DNA from 3 places in the Macrococcus brunensis genome. Region 3 is predicted to be linked to each of the others. Evidence: riboswitches for the same ligand, from Rfam matches in the RefSeq annotation. Region 3 holds a riboswitch; each other region holds the start of a gene.

Region 1 (4,189 bases), 820 kb from region 3:
CACAGCGCTTTTAATTTGAGTGCCATCTGTTTTTTTTCTTCCCCAGCTAATGCGCCTGTCCCTTTTTCTCTGAATTGAAACAAAGTGATGCCTGCTTTTAAGGCTTCTTCAAGAACCGTTTCAATATCTTCAGTATTATTGGTACCGCAAATAAAATATAGTTGTAACATCTCACGCTTAAATTCCAATTAGCTCACTTCTTCCACTCGCATATTCTCTGCTACGTCATTTTCATCTATGCTGTTCAACATATCCAGCAGATTGATCTGAAAATGGCCCGGCAAAGTGCCATTATCAAGTGATTCAGCACGCTCAGCTGCAACATTGTAATAAGAGACAGCTTCGACTAAATCATCTAATGTCGGTTCAACCTCATTATATATAAAAGCGGATACAATTGCCCCTAATAAACATCCTCCGCCCGTGACTTTAGTCAGCATCTCCGTGCCGTTCGACAGCTTTTTCACCTTGCCCTGTGCATAAACAGCATCCTGCGCGCCTGTCACGATTACCGCAGTCTCCAGCTGCCCACCTGCTACCTGTGCGATTGCGACTGTATCAAGTGATAAGTCACTATCCGTCCCTTTCATTGTCGCCTCTTCAATCAGCCCTTTTAGCTCTGACGCATTGCCTCGGATGACACTGATATCATAGTTCTCGATAAGTTTCAGACAGAAATTTTTTCTAAATGCTGTCGCGCTGCAGGCAACTGGATCCAGAACGACTGGAACGCCAAACTTATTTGCTGCTTCTGCCGCTTTTTCCATGGAAGGCATACTTTCTTTAGTCAGTGAGCCGATATTGATAAGGACTGCCCCTGCATGCTTAATAAAATCTTCCAGCTCTTCGACTTCCGTCGCCATAGCCGGACTCGCACCAAGCGCCAGTAGACCATTAGCAGTGAAGTTCTTGACGACATCATTCGTCAGGCAGATGATAAGGGGATTATTTTGTCTGATTTGATTGAGTCTCATATTCTTCCTCCTGATAGCTGAAATGATTGACCGGTCCATTACCGTGGCCGAGTCCCGGGTTGTTAAGAATCGCGCTCGTGATATAGGCTTTAGCCGTTCTGACACTGTCTTCTATAGAGCGGCCTTTCGCAAGTTCCGCTGTAATGACAGCGCTGAACGTGCAGCCCGTGCCGTGTGTATGATGAGTCGCGATTCTTTTGGCTGGCAGCTCAGTGACACCCTTTTTGGTAAAAAGATAATCAATGGCATCGCCCTCCATATGTCCCCCTTTTACGATGACAGACTGACTACCGATTTCATTCAGAAAGATGTGACCGGCGCGGTCGATATCACTTCTCGTTTCGACCTTCATATTCAAAATACGTTCCAGTTCCGGCAAGTTTGGTGTAGCTACTGTTGCGAGATCCAGCAGTTTATAGCGTACCGCGTTCTTTCCTGCATCATCCAGCAGATCGTCACCGCTTTTTGCAACCATGACCGGATCAATGACATAAGGAATACGGTGCTTCTCGATATAAGGTCTTACGACATCCATGACTTCACTTGATGCAAGCATGCCTGTTTTAACAGCGTCCGGCACAATATCACTATAGATGCTCTCAAGCTGAGCTTCCAGAACATGCACCGGCTGGTCAAAGACCTGCTGTACGCCGCGCGTATTCTGAGCGACGATACTGGTAATGGCGCTCATCCCGTAAACACCTCTTGACTGAAAGACTTTAACATCAACAATTGTACCGGCGCCGCCAGTCGGATCTGTTCCTGCAATAGAGAGTGCTGTTTTAAACATTCCATTTCTCCTGATGATATGACATCGCGAAAAATCTTCTTTCGTGAACACAGCTTTCAAGGAAATTACGTCTTAAAATAGCTTTATTCTGCTCGGTCGTTGTTTCAGCAAAACGATTGACCCAGCGGTTCAGATGACCCATCAACTCATCCATATTCACCGCATAGAAATCCACCCAGTCTTTTAAAGGATTACCTATTAAATCATGATTTTCTTTTATTTTTAAAGCCAGCTGTTGGTAAACATAAGGACAAGGGGCCATCGCACAGATGGTGAAACTTGCATCATCATATTTAAAAGCATTGTAGTACATATGTTTGATATAGTGATCGCTCGCCGGATACCACTCGCCGCCTTCGATAATCGATGCATAGTCCTCCCCGACATAATCTGCCATCGTATAATGGGCAGTCACTTCGCCGTTGACGACAAAGTCAATCTGCTCGAGCAGAAAACGTATATCTTCTTTATCATCTAATTTCGCAATTAAGAGACTATAGATTTTAGCAAATTCATTTAAATAGAGGTGATCTGCTTTCAAATAATGACGAATCGCATCCTTCGAAATATCCCCGTTGATGATACCTTTAATAAAAGGATCATGATAAATGGCATCAATAATAGGCGCCGCTTCCTGTTGTAGTTCATCTGTAAACATAGTGATTCCTCCTTCAAAATAAAAAAGACCTATTTCTGCAGAAAAAGGTCTTTAAGCACGACCGCTTTCCTACGCTAGCATTATCTAGATCAGGTAAAGGGTTTGACATCGTCATCTCAGCCATCAGGCACCCCTAGCAGTAATAGATATATTGTTATGTTAAGCATATAGAACTCAAGGTTTGAATGCAAATAAAAAAAGACTATCCGCAGATAGTCTTGAATGATTAGTAAGCTGTGCTCCAGTGCTGTGCACCGTATTGTGTATAAAGGATGCGAGCACGTTTCCATTGTTCTTCAACAGAAGCATTAGCCGGGTTACCTGTGCCGCCGACAGCAGCCCAAGTTGTTGGTGAAAACTGGAATAAACCGTAGTAACCAGCTGGGTTGACCGCACGTGGGTTACCGCCTGATTCACGTTGCATAATTAATTTTAAATGAGCATCTACGCTTGAATTTGTAGCGTATGAAGCAGCTGAAGTTTGAGTTGTCGCTGCTTTAGGCGCTTGATATGCTGGAGCTTGTTGAGCTGGTGCCTGATATGTTTTCACTGGTGCTGCCTGCTGTACTGGCGCCTGGTATGTTTTTACTGGTGCCGCCTGCTGTGCTGGTGCCTGATATGTTTTTACTGGTGCCGCCTGCTGTACTGGCGCCTGGTATGTTTTTACTGGTGCTGCTTGTTGACCACCCACTACTAGAGTTTTACCTGCAATGATTAAATCAGATGATAAGTTATTCCAGGCTTTAAGATCTGCTACTGTTACATTGAACTGAGCAGCGATTTTCCCTAAAGTATCGCCTGCAACGATATGATAGACTGTTGTATCATGATTTTCCGCTTTAACAGCTTTTTCATTAATTTTTAAAACTTGTTTCGGTAAGATCAGATTAGAAGTTAAACCATTTTCAGCTTTAAGATTTGCAACTGAAGTACCATATTGCTGTGAAATCGCCCAAAGTGTATCTCCAGATTTAACTGTGTACTCTGCTGCATTTGCTGTTGCTACGAAAGATCCTGCTACCGCTACTGCAGTCGATGCCGCCAATACTTTTTTCATAAATGTTTTCCTCCTAGGGATGGTCTTTTTTCATTAATAACAATATATCAGAATAAAATATTTCATAGGTTACAGATATATATAAAATAAAAGCGTAATATTACGCTATCGTTACAAAAAGTTATGATTGGATTCTTTTTATAAAAAAAGAAATTAACTCAGAGGGTTAATTTCAGTTCTCATTCACTTGAAGTGTGCGACCTTCAGTCAACTTTTGTTCTTCTGTTATATGATTTAAATGATGGATCTGTTTAACTGATACATCACACTTGTCGGCTATTTCTGGTATTGTATCGCCCTTAATCACTTTGTATTTTCCATTTACAAGGACTTCTACTTTCGGATTAGGTGTAATTAGAGTGGTATCAACCGCGTTGATTTTTTCTATGTTCTCAATCGTTCTATCATATTTATCTGTAATTGACCAAACCGATTCATCCATCTGCAAATTTTGCATTTTTGCTTCAGCATTCGTTGTTGCTACAATGCCAGACAAAATGACAGCACCGACAATGACTGATAATCTATTCATTTCTGTGTTGTCTCCCGTCTTTGTTTAATCTTGATATTACTTTAGCACGCTTTATGATTTCTATGGTTACAGAAAAATGATAAGTCGGCTCTTTAAATTACGTTAGCATTACAAAATGATATCAAAATAAAAAACCCTTCCAGACAGCACGTTTGAAAGGGCGAGTGGGGTGTGAGTA
Region 2 (4,189 bases), 940 kb from region 3:
TCACCGATATAATAGGGTAAACCGCAGTTCGCAAAAGATACATGCGGTCCTCTTTCTATTAAAGTGATGTGGTCTTCTTCATTCAGCCTTCTTAAACGGGCTGCTGCAGATGCGCCACCTGCAACCCCTCCTACAATAACAATACGTCTCATCGTGTTTTCCTCCTGTTCATTAATACCTATGGGGGTATCATATTACGATTTAAATGATTTGTCAAATACCCCACAAGGTATTTTTTAATTGACATTGATACCGCAGGGGGTATATAGTAAAAACACTGAAAAAATTAGAAAGCAGGGATGATATGAAATACGATAAAAATACTATTAACCGTTTAAAACGTCTGCAAGGTCAGTTGAACGGGGTCTTAAAAATGATGGAAGAAGAAAAAGACTGCAGAGAAGTGGTGACGCAGCTGAGTGCTTCCCGTAGCGGCATCGAAAGACTGATTGGTGTGATCGTCAGCGAGAACTTAGCGGAATGTGTCAAAGAGAATGTTAAAAATAATGAAGATACAGATGAGCTCGTTAAAGAAGCTGTCAATCTGTTGATCAAAAGCAGGTAGAGCATATGAAAACAATCACAGTTAAAAGTTTAGAACAGTTGCTCATGCAGCAGGCAGATATCAAGCTGATTGATGTCCGTGAACGAGATGAATTTTCAGTAGATGGGATTGACGAAGCGCTCAATATTCCGTTATCAGAACTTGAAGCGAGAACATCCGAGTTCAATGAGACAGATGATTACGTCATTATCTGCCGTTCAGGCAACCGAAGAGGGATGGCTTGTCAGTATTTAAGTGAAGCAGGAATGAACACAACGAATGTTCAAGGCGGAATGATTGAGTGGAATAGACGATGATGCTTTTCATCCTGCTGCTCTTCATCGGTGCTATCGGCGCGTTTGTGTCCGGGCTGGTCGGTATTGGCGGGGCTATCATTATCTTTCCGATGCTGCTCTTTATTCCGCCCTTCTTCGGTATCGATACGATCACGCCGCATCTTGCCAGCGGTCTGACAGCAGCACAGGTATTCTTCAGCACGCTGAGCGGCAGTATCAGCCAGCGCAGTAATCCGGATGCGAGGCGTCAGCTGATTGTGCCGATGGGAATAGGGATTCTACTCGGCAGTATAGGCGGTGCGTACAGTGCTTCTCTTTTTGATGAAAGTATTATCAATATCGTCTATACGGGTCTCGCTATACTCGCTGTTATTCTCATGTTTGTCAAAGTAAGACCCGAACAGACAACAACACAGTTCAATCCAGTGTTGTTATTCGTTACGGCTGCTTTAATCGGTTTTCTGTCGGGCATCGTGGGTGCTGGTGGTGCTTTTATTATTGTGCCCGTGCTGCTCGCTTTATTCCGTGCACCTTTTAGAAGTGTGGTCGCAAGCAGTATTATTATTGCCTTTATCTCTTCTATCGGCACTTTTCTGATTAAAGCAGTAACAGGAGACGTGGATTTCGTCTTGATGATTCCCCTTGTCATCACCAGCCTAATCATGGCACCTGTCGGCACACGGATCTCTAAAAAAACAAATCAGTTGGTGCTGCGCTATATACTTGCAGCTCTGATTGCAGCTGCTGCCATTAAAATGCTATTCCAGATTTTAGAGAGATAATGGTCGTGGACGTTGAGTATACATGAAGAAGTACAGGTGTCTACACCGCATTATATGTGATCTTTATATGACGGACTGCAAGTCATTAAAACAGGCACTTGTGATAATAGAATCAACTAAAAAATGCCAATCATCCGATTGGCATTTTCTTATTCTTCTTCGAATGTCTGAATAAATAATTCAAGCGACTCGCGTTTTTTCCACTGGTCGACAAATATCGGATCTAAGTGCGCGAGGAACTTACCATCCAGCATTAGATATTCACCATCTTCTGATGCATGTCCTGCTCGGTCAATCTGTTTATTCTGCTTATGATAATACTCCATAACTGCATCAACCGCTTCCTCGCGGCTTGTAATATAATCTTTGACATCTTCATTGTCAATTGAATAAGCATCTACTTTTGTAGCGCCTGGGATGAGTCCTTCTGACAGCGGAATAACAGGGATTTCAGTCCAAGTGACCAAGATGGATTCACTGTTATCAAAACTGAAGCTTGTCAGCGGATAACGACTGTTCATAAACTTGATTTCACTGTAATCATTCAGCTTATCGCCATCTAAAAAATAGACACCATCTTCAACGTAAACGGGCAGTAAATGAAGCCACTCTTTAATCTGATCTTCATTTTCAAAAAGACCGATATCAATGGTCAGCTCACTCTGCAGAAACTGTAGTAATAACATAGGTTCTCCTCCTTTAACTTCATTATACTCTTCCACCGTCGCATCCACATGAAACAACATGCATTGCACTTAAATTTAATAAGTGCTACTCTAAAGTCATAACTGAATAAACTGCTGGAGGTGCTCTATTGAGAGCTGAGAGGACAGATGTCCAACTCTTTGAACCTGATATGGTTAACACCAACGTAGGGAAGCATAATATGTGAGACTTCAAGGTCCCTGTGCATTTTATGCCAGGGATCTTTTTTTGGAGGAATGGATGATGCTAAAAATTGCTATTACACCTGAGCGGCCACCTCAACGGCTTATCAAGCACTTATTAACTATTGAACCTTTTATCGACGGGGTCATTTTAAGGCTCAGTGACAGTGATGATGCTTATATTGTCATCCAGTCTTTACTGCAGGCAGGTTTCGACAAAAAGAAGCTGATTGTCCATAGTGATGTGACGTTGCTCAATTTTTTCCAGCTGTCACGCATCCACTTCCGTCAAGGTGATAGGACAGCTTATAATCTGAAAGAAAAGCGGCCACAGTTATCAGTCAGTATGGCTGTGCATAGTGTGTCAGCATGCCAGGAAGCACTCTGGCATCATCTGGACTATGGTCTCTACAGTCATCTCTTTCCTACGCCGTCAAAACCTGCTCAAGTTCCCCGCACACCACTTGAAATAAAAGAAGCACTCGCAACAGGACTGCCGCTGATAGCGCTGGGTGGTATTACGGCCGAAACACTACCACAGCTGCCAGCGGAGTTTGTCGGGTATGCAGGCATCCGGTTATTTGAATGCTGACGAATGAAGGTGATGTTATCAAGAAATATGATTTAATCATCGTGGGCGCAGGTGTTATCGGATTATCTATCGCCAGAAACCTGCCGCGAGACCTATCTATTGCTGTAATCGACCGTAATGAGCCGGGCAGGCGCGCCTCCTATGCAGCGGGCGGCATGCTCGGTGCTCAGAATGAATTTTACGAGGACAATGCGCTCTATCGTCTATCGATGGCAGGTCGCGCAATGATGCCTGAAGTGATCAGTCAGCTTGAGGCAGAGACCGGTCATCAGATCCATCTCAAACAGCATGGTCTAATTAAATACTTAAGCTGTATGGAAGATCAGCCGCTATTTGAGCGACAGTTCCATTTTCTCTCTCAGACAGACAGCAATATCAGACAGTTAAATACAAAGGAATTGACGCAACTGCACCCAGGTATTACGGGTACATCTGGTATTTACATTCCGGACGACGGGCAGATAGATGCTGCGCGCTATACACGGGCTTTAAAAGCCACGCTCAGTCATGTCGATTTTTATCATGATGAAGTACTGAATATCCGGAAGTCTGACGATTACACAGTTTCTATTCATCAGCAGCAGTTGCAGAGCGCTAAACTACTGATCGCAGCAGGCGCCTGGTCACAGGATTTACTCCGCATGCTGAATATTCATCTTCCAGTGACAGGGATGCGCGGAGAAGTCTGTTACATGTATCATCCTACTCTGCATTTACGGCCTTCCCTGTTTGGCACAAATGGCTGCTATATCGTGCCTAAGGCCAATCATCATTATCTTATTGGTGCGACCAGTCAGCCTGACCGGGAGAACTACGTCTCAGACAGCGGCATCGCCTGGCTGCTGGAAGAAAGTCAGAAAATGCTACCGTCTTTAGCAGCAGGTGAAATTATACGGACTTATAGCGGTGTGCGCCCCTTTACACGGAACCATCAGCTCTACTTGGATGAGTGTTCTGAAGGCTTATATGTAGCGACCGGTCATTACCGTAACGGTATACTGCTGTCCGCTATTACAGGCCATTATATGGCTCAGCTGATTCTAGGCAGACGCGAACCTTTGTTAGACCATTTTCGAATAAAGGAGTTA
Region 3 (4,189 bases):
TTGCAGGCTTACCCTCCAGCACCACAATCCGGTCAGAAAGTTTGATTGCTTCTTCTATACTATGTGTAATCATGAGCACGGTCCGTTTTTCTACTGCCAGTATTTCTTTCAGCCATGCCTGCATGTCGTAACGTGTGATTTCATCCAGCGCAGAAAAAGGTTCATCCAGTAGCATCAATTCGCCTGGTGTATTGAGTGCGCGCAGAAACGAAACACGCTGCTTCATACCACCGCTTAAACTATCCGGATAATGTTCTCGGATTTCGTCAAAGCCGCTTCGTTCTAATAGTTCATCCAGTCGTCCAGCTGTATCTCCTTTGATTTCACTGCCAAGTGCGATATTATCGGCTACTGTCCGCCAAGGCATAAGAGACGGTGTCTGAGGCATGTAGGCAACATGACCAGTACGACCCACAACACTTCGACCTTCTAAAATTACTTCCCCTGTATCCGGCACTAATAGTCCGCCAATAATATTGAATATCGTCGATTTACCACTGCCGGAAGGCCCTAAAATGGTGACAAACTCACCTTCCTGAACTTCCAGATTCACTTGAGATAAGACTTGGTTAGTGCCAAACATATGACTGATATCCTTCAGAATAAGCTTAGTCATGTTTCCACCTCACTGTCAGCTTCTCTAAGAACCTGATCACGCCGAATATGATAAGCGCAAATATAACAATCCAGCCTATCGCAACAAAGACCCGGTCAACCTGAAAGGCACGCTGCGCGATAATCATATATTTGCCGAGGCCTTTATCACTGCCCAGCCACTCTGAAATAATGGCCCCCATAACGGAATAGGTACCCGCAATCTTGAGGCCATTAAACAAAAATGGCATACTACCAGGCCATTCCAGTTTTCTGAAAATCTGCATACGGCTCGCACCTGAAATCAGCATATACTTCTTCAGATCTTTATCGACCGATTTGAATCCTTCAAGAAGACTGACCGTCACTGGAAAGAAACAGACGAGTGTAATGACGATAAGTTTTGGCAGAAGGCCAAAACCAAACCAGATGACGAGAAGCGGTGCTATAACAATGACCGGTACATTCTGACTGACCACAAGCAGCGGATAGATGAACGGCTCAAGCGCAGGCACAAGATGCAGAATGACAGCCATCATGACGCCAAACACAATCGACATCCCTAAACCCTCCAGCACAAGAAGTACAGTCGGTATAAGATCATCTTTATAATCCGGAAAAGCTGTAACAAATGCTGATGCAATAGCGCTCGGTGCTGGTAGTGTATAACTGTCTACATTGAGTAGTCGTACGAGCACTTCCCATAGTGCCAGCAGCACCACAATAAAAAGAGTAAACTTTAAATAGTATTTCATCTGTATTTTTTGACGAGTTCAGCCATCGATGCAACTTCAGCATGATAAAACTTGACTTGAGAGATGACACTGACAATACCTTCAGCCATCATCTTGTTGTTCATCTCTTCAATGAGCTGCAGGAGTTCCGGCATATTCCCTTCTATTGTTGTATCAAGCGGATTCACGACATAAGGCAGACCACTCGCCTGAATGACTTCAATGGCCTTATCGACATAAGGAATCACATCTTCACCGTTCGGTGTCTTCGGTATAATCTGGATGCTCATCAATGTATTAGCCATTAGTTCCCCTCCACAAATTCATTGGTAAATGCTTCTTCAGCATTGAAATCTTTTTTAATGATTTTATTCTCTTTCATAAACTGTGCAAAGTTCTCCCAGACTTTCTTATCCTGTACGCCCCACTCTTTTGCATCGTCCTGATACTTATCTTTCAAGTATTCCTGACTCTTATAAACCAGTTCTTTACTCTCTTTTAATTCAGGTGCTTCTTTAAGTAAAATATCAGCGCTTGCTTTTGGGTCTTTAATCGCAAACTCGTAGCCTTCCTGAACAGACGCCATAAAGGCATCGACTGTTTCCTTATCAGACTGGATATATTTTTCATTTGCAATGATGACCGGCGTATAGTAATCGAGGTTTTTGTCGTAATCTGTTAAATACTGCATGTTGACTTTTTCGCCGCGTGTCTCTGCTTCAATACCGGTCCAGGCATAGTAAACCCAGGCAAAATCGATATTTTTCTTAGAGGCTGTGAAGAAATCGGTATTACCCATATTGACGACTTTGACGTCTTTAACATCTGCTCCGTCTTTTTTCATAACGGCATCAATAATCGGTTTCTCAATCGGCGCACCCCAGCCGCCATAAGTCTTACCGGCATAGTCTTTAGGTGATTTAATATTTTTAGAGGCAAGACTCATAAACCCGCTCGTATTGTGCTGAATAATCGCTCCGATTGATTTGACCGGCACGCCTTCCGTACGTTCCTGAGTAACTTGTTCCTGCGCGCTGATACCAAACTGAACTTTGTTGGCAGCAACGAGCTGGTCTGCTGTCACGTCTCCAGGTGTTTTAATCGTTACGTCAAGACCATGTTCTTTAAAATAGCCTTTGTCTTTAGCCACGTAAATACCCGTGTGATTCGTGTTAGGTGTCCAGTCAAGCATCAGTGTTACTTTTTTCAGTTCTTTTGAATCTTTCTTTTCTTCTTTCTTCTCGCCTTGATCACTGCAGCCTGCTAATAAAATCAGACAGCTTGCGCCTACTAATAATTTCTTCATCAGTTTTCCTCCATTAAAAAAACACAACCTGCTGAGGTTGTGTTTGAGACACTTCCCTCCGTCAGCATTATCTGACCAGGTTAAAAGGGTTTAGGATAAAATCCAGTCTCAGCACGAAGCTCCCCTAGTGTTTTTATGATTTATTTAAATTGTAACATAAGATCATTGAATTCGAGCTGTGTAATTTTCATCTCTGTCTGAGATAAATTCGGGCTATAGCCGTCGATCTGTTCTGCGTAGCTTGGTGTCTCTGTATCCTGATAGACAATACCTGTCACGAGGCCGTCATGCTCCATTACGGTTGATAACGCCTGAGATTTATTAGTAGGGTCGTAACCTTCAATGTCAGCGATTTTAGTCAGGTTTTCCTTGAACCAGTCGTACGTATTAATTTTGTTATAAGTGACACATGGTGAGAAAACATTGATAAAAGAGAATCCTTTATGCTGAATACCCGCTTCAATAATCGCCGTCAGTTCTTTAATATCTGATGAGAAACTTTGTGCGATAAATGTTGCACCACTTGTGATTGCCAGTTCAAGAGGCGATACATTCTTTTCAATAGAGCCTTTAGGTGTCGTCTTCGTCACAAAACCGTGCGCTGAACTCGGTGAAGTCTGTCCTTTTGTCAGTCCATAAATCTGGTTATCCATGACAATGTAAGTTAAGTCAATGTTACGGCGCAACGCATGAATCGTATGACCCATACCAATCGCGAAACCATCTCCGTCACCACCAGAAGCGATGACTGTCAGTTCCTGGTTGGCCATCTTCACACCTTGAGCAAGCGGTAATGCACGTCCATGGATGCTGTGGAAGCCGTATGAATTGATATATCCTGATAAACGGCCTGAGCAGCCGATACCGGTAATAACAGCGAGGTTCTCCGGCTCAAGGCCGACTCCTGCTGCTGCTTTTTGGATAGCGGCCTGCACAGAGAAATCTCCGCAGCCCGGACACCAGTTAGGTTTTACTGTATTTCTGAAATCTTTGAATGTTGCCATTATTTGTCGACTCCTTCATTCACCACTGTATTGATCTTATCTTCAATATCATGCGGCAGGAATGGTGTTCCGTCATATTTGACGAAACTAGTTATTTTATTCTGATGCTGTGTATTCATTCTGATGATCTGAGCAAGCTGACCTTGATAGTTGTTTTCTGCTACGATGACTTTTTTCGCTTTATCAAGCGCAGACTGTACTTCTTCTGTCGGGAACGGGTGCAGCTGTCTGATCTGCATGTGGTTGACTTTAAGATCTGTACGCATCATTGCTTCTTCAATCGCACCATGAGTAGAAATAAAACCAATAACAAGGATATCAGCGTCGTCGTGACCCCCGCTTTCTACAACAGGCTGTTCAATTTTCAGCGCTTCAATTTTACGCATACGTTTTTCCATCTGTTTAATACGGTTAACAGGTGATTCAGATGGCTTTCCATCTTCAGCGTGCTCAACACCTGTTACGTGATGGATGCCGTTTTTCGTTCCAGGCAATGTACGTGGAGAGACACCTGTTTCTGTCACTTCATAGCGCTTGAAGTAATCTTTCGT

Evidence for each region. Region 3 has a riboswitch for thiamine pyrophosphate ahead of MGG13_RS05375 (ABC transporter substrate-binding protein). Riboswitches for the same ligand answer to the same signal wherever they lie in the genome.
Region 1: it holds a riboswitch for thiamine pyrophosphate, as region 3 does, so the genes downstream of both, tenA (thiaminase II) here and MGG13_RS05375 (ABC transporter substrate-binding protein) in region 3, are expected to answer to the same signal.
Region 2: it holds a riboswitch for thiamine pyrophosphate, as region 3 does, so the genes downstream of both, MGG13_RS00535 (thiamine phosphate synthase) here and MGG13_RS05375 (ABC transporter substrate-binding protein) in region 3, are expected to answer to the same signal.

The regions. Positions count from the first base shown of each region.
Region 1 covers NZ_CP092179.1:1,859,913-1,864,101, forward strand. Annotated here, with positions in the region: gene thiE (thiamine phosphate synthase) at 1-188, opposite strand, end outside; gene thiM (hydroxyethylthiazole kinase) at 189-974, opposite strand; gene thiD (bifunctional hydroxymethylpyrimidine kinase/phosphomethylpyrimidine kinase) at 946-1,764, opposite strand; gene tenA (thiaminase II) at 1,757-2,422, opposite strand; TPP riboswitch at 2,472-2,567, opposite strand; gene MGG13_RS09860 (transglycosylase family protein) at 2,649-3,479, opposite strand; gene MGG13_RS09865 (LysM peptidoglycan-binding domain-containing protein) at 3,652-4,011, opposite strand.
Region 2 covers NZ_CP092179.1:105,261-109,449, reverse strand. Annotated here, with positions in the region: gene MGG13_RS00560 (FAD-dependent oxidoreductase) at 1-152, opposite strand, end outside; gene MGG13_RS00555 (metal-sensitive transcriptional regulator) at 305-565, shown strand; gene MGG13_RS00550 (rhodanese-like domain-containing protein) at 571-861, shown strand; gene MGG13_RS00545 (sulfite exporter TauE/SafE family protein) at 858-1,622, shown strand; gene MGG13_RS00540 (hypothetical protein) at 1,772-2,308, opposite strand; TPP riboswitch at 2,415-2,517, shown strand; gene MGG13_RS00535 (thiamine phosphate synthase) at 2,568-3,101, shown strand; gene MGG13_RS00530 (NAD(P)/FAD-dependent oxidoreductase) at 3,095-4,189, shown strand, end outside.
Region 3 covers NZ_CP092179.1:1,044,665-1,048,853, reverse strand. Annotated here, with positions in the region: gene MGG13_RS05390 (ABC transporter ATP-binding protein) at 1-616, opposite strand, end outside; gene MGG13_RS05385 (ABC transporter permease) at 609-1,349, opposite strand; gene MGG13_RS05380 (thiamine-binding protein) at 1,346-1,633, opposite strand; gene MGG13_RS05375 (ABC transporter substrate-binding protein) at 1,633-2,634, opposite strand; TPP riboswitch at 2,671-2,770, opposite strand; gene MGG13_RS05370 (2-oxoacid:ferredoxin oxidoreductase subunit beta) at 2,775-3,638, opposite strand; gene MGG13_RS05365 (2-oxoacid:acceptor oxidoreductase subunit alpha) at 3,638-4,189, opposite strand, start outside.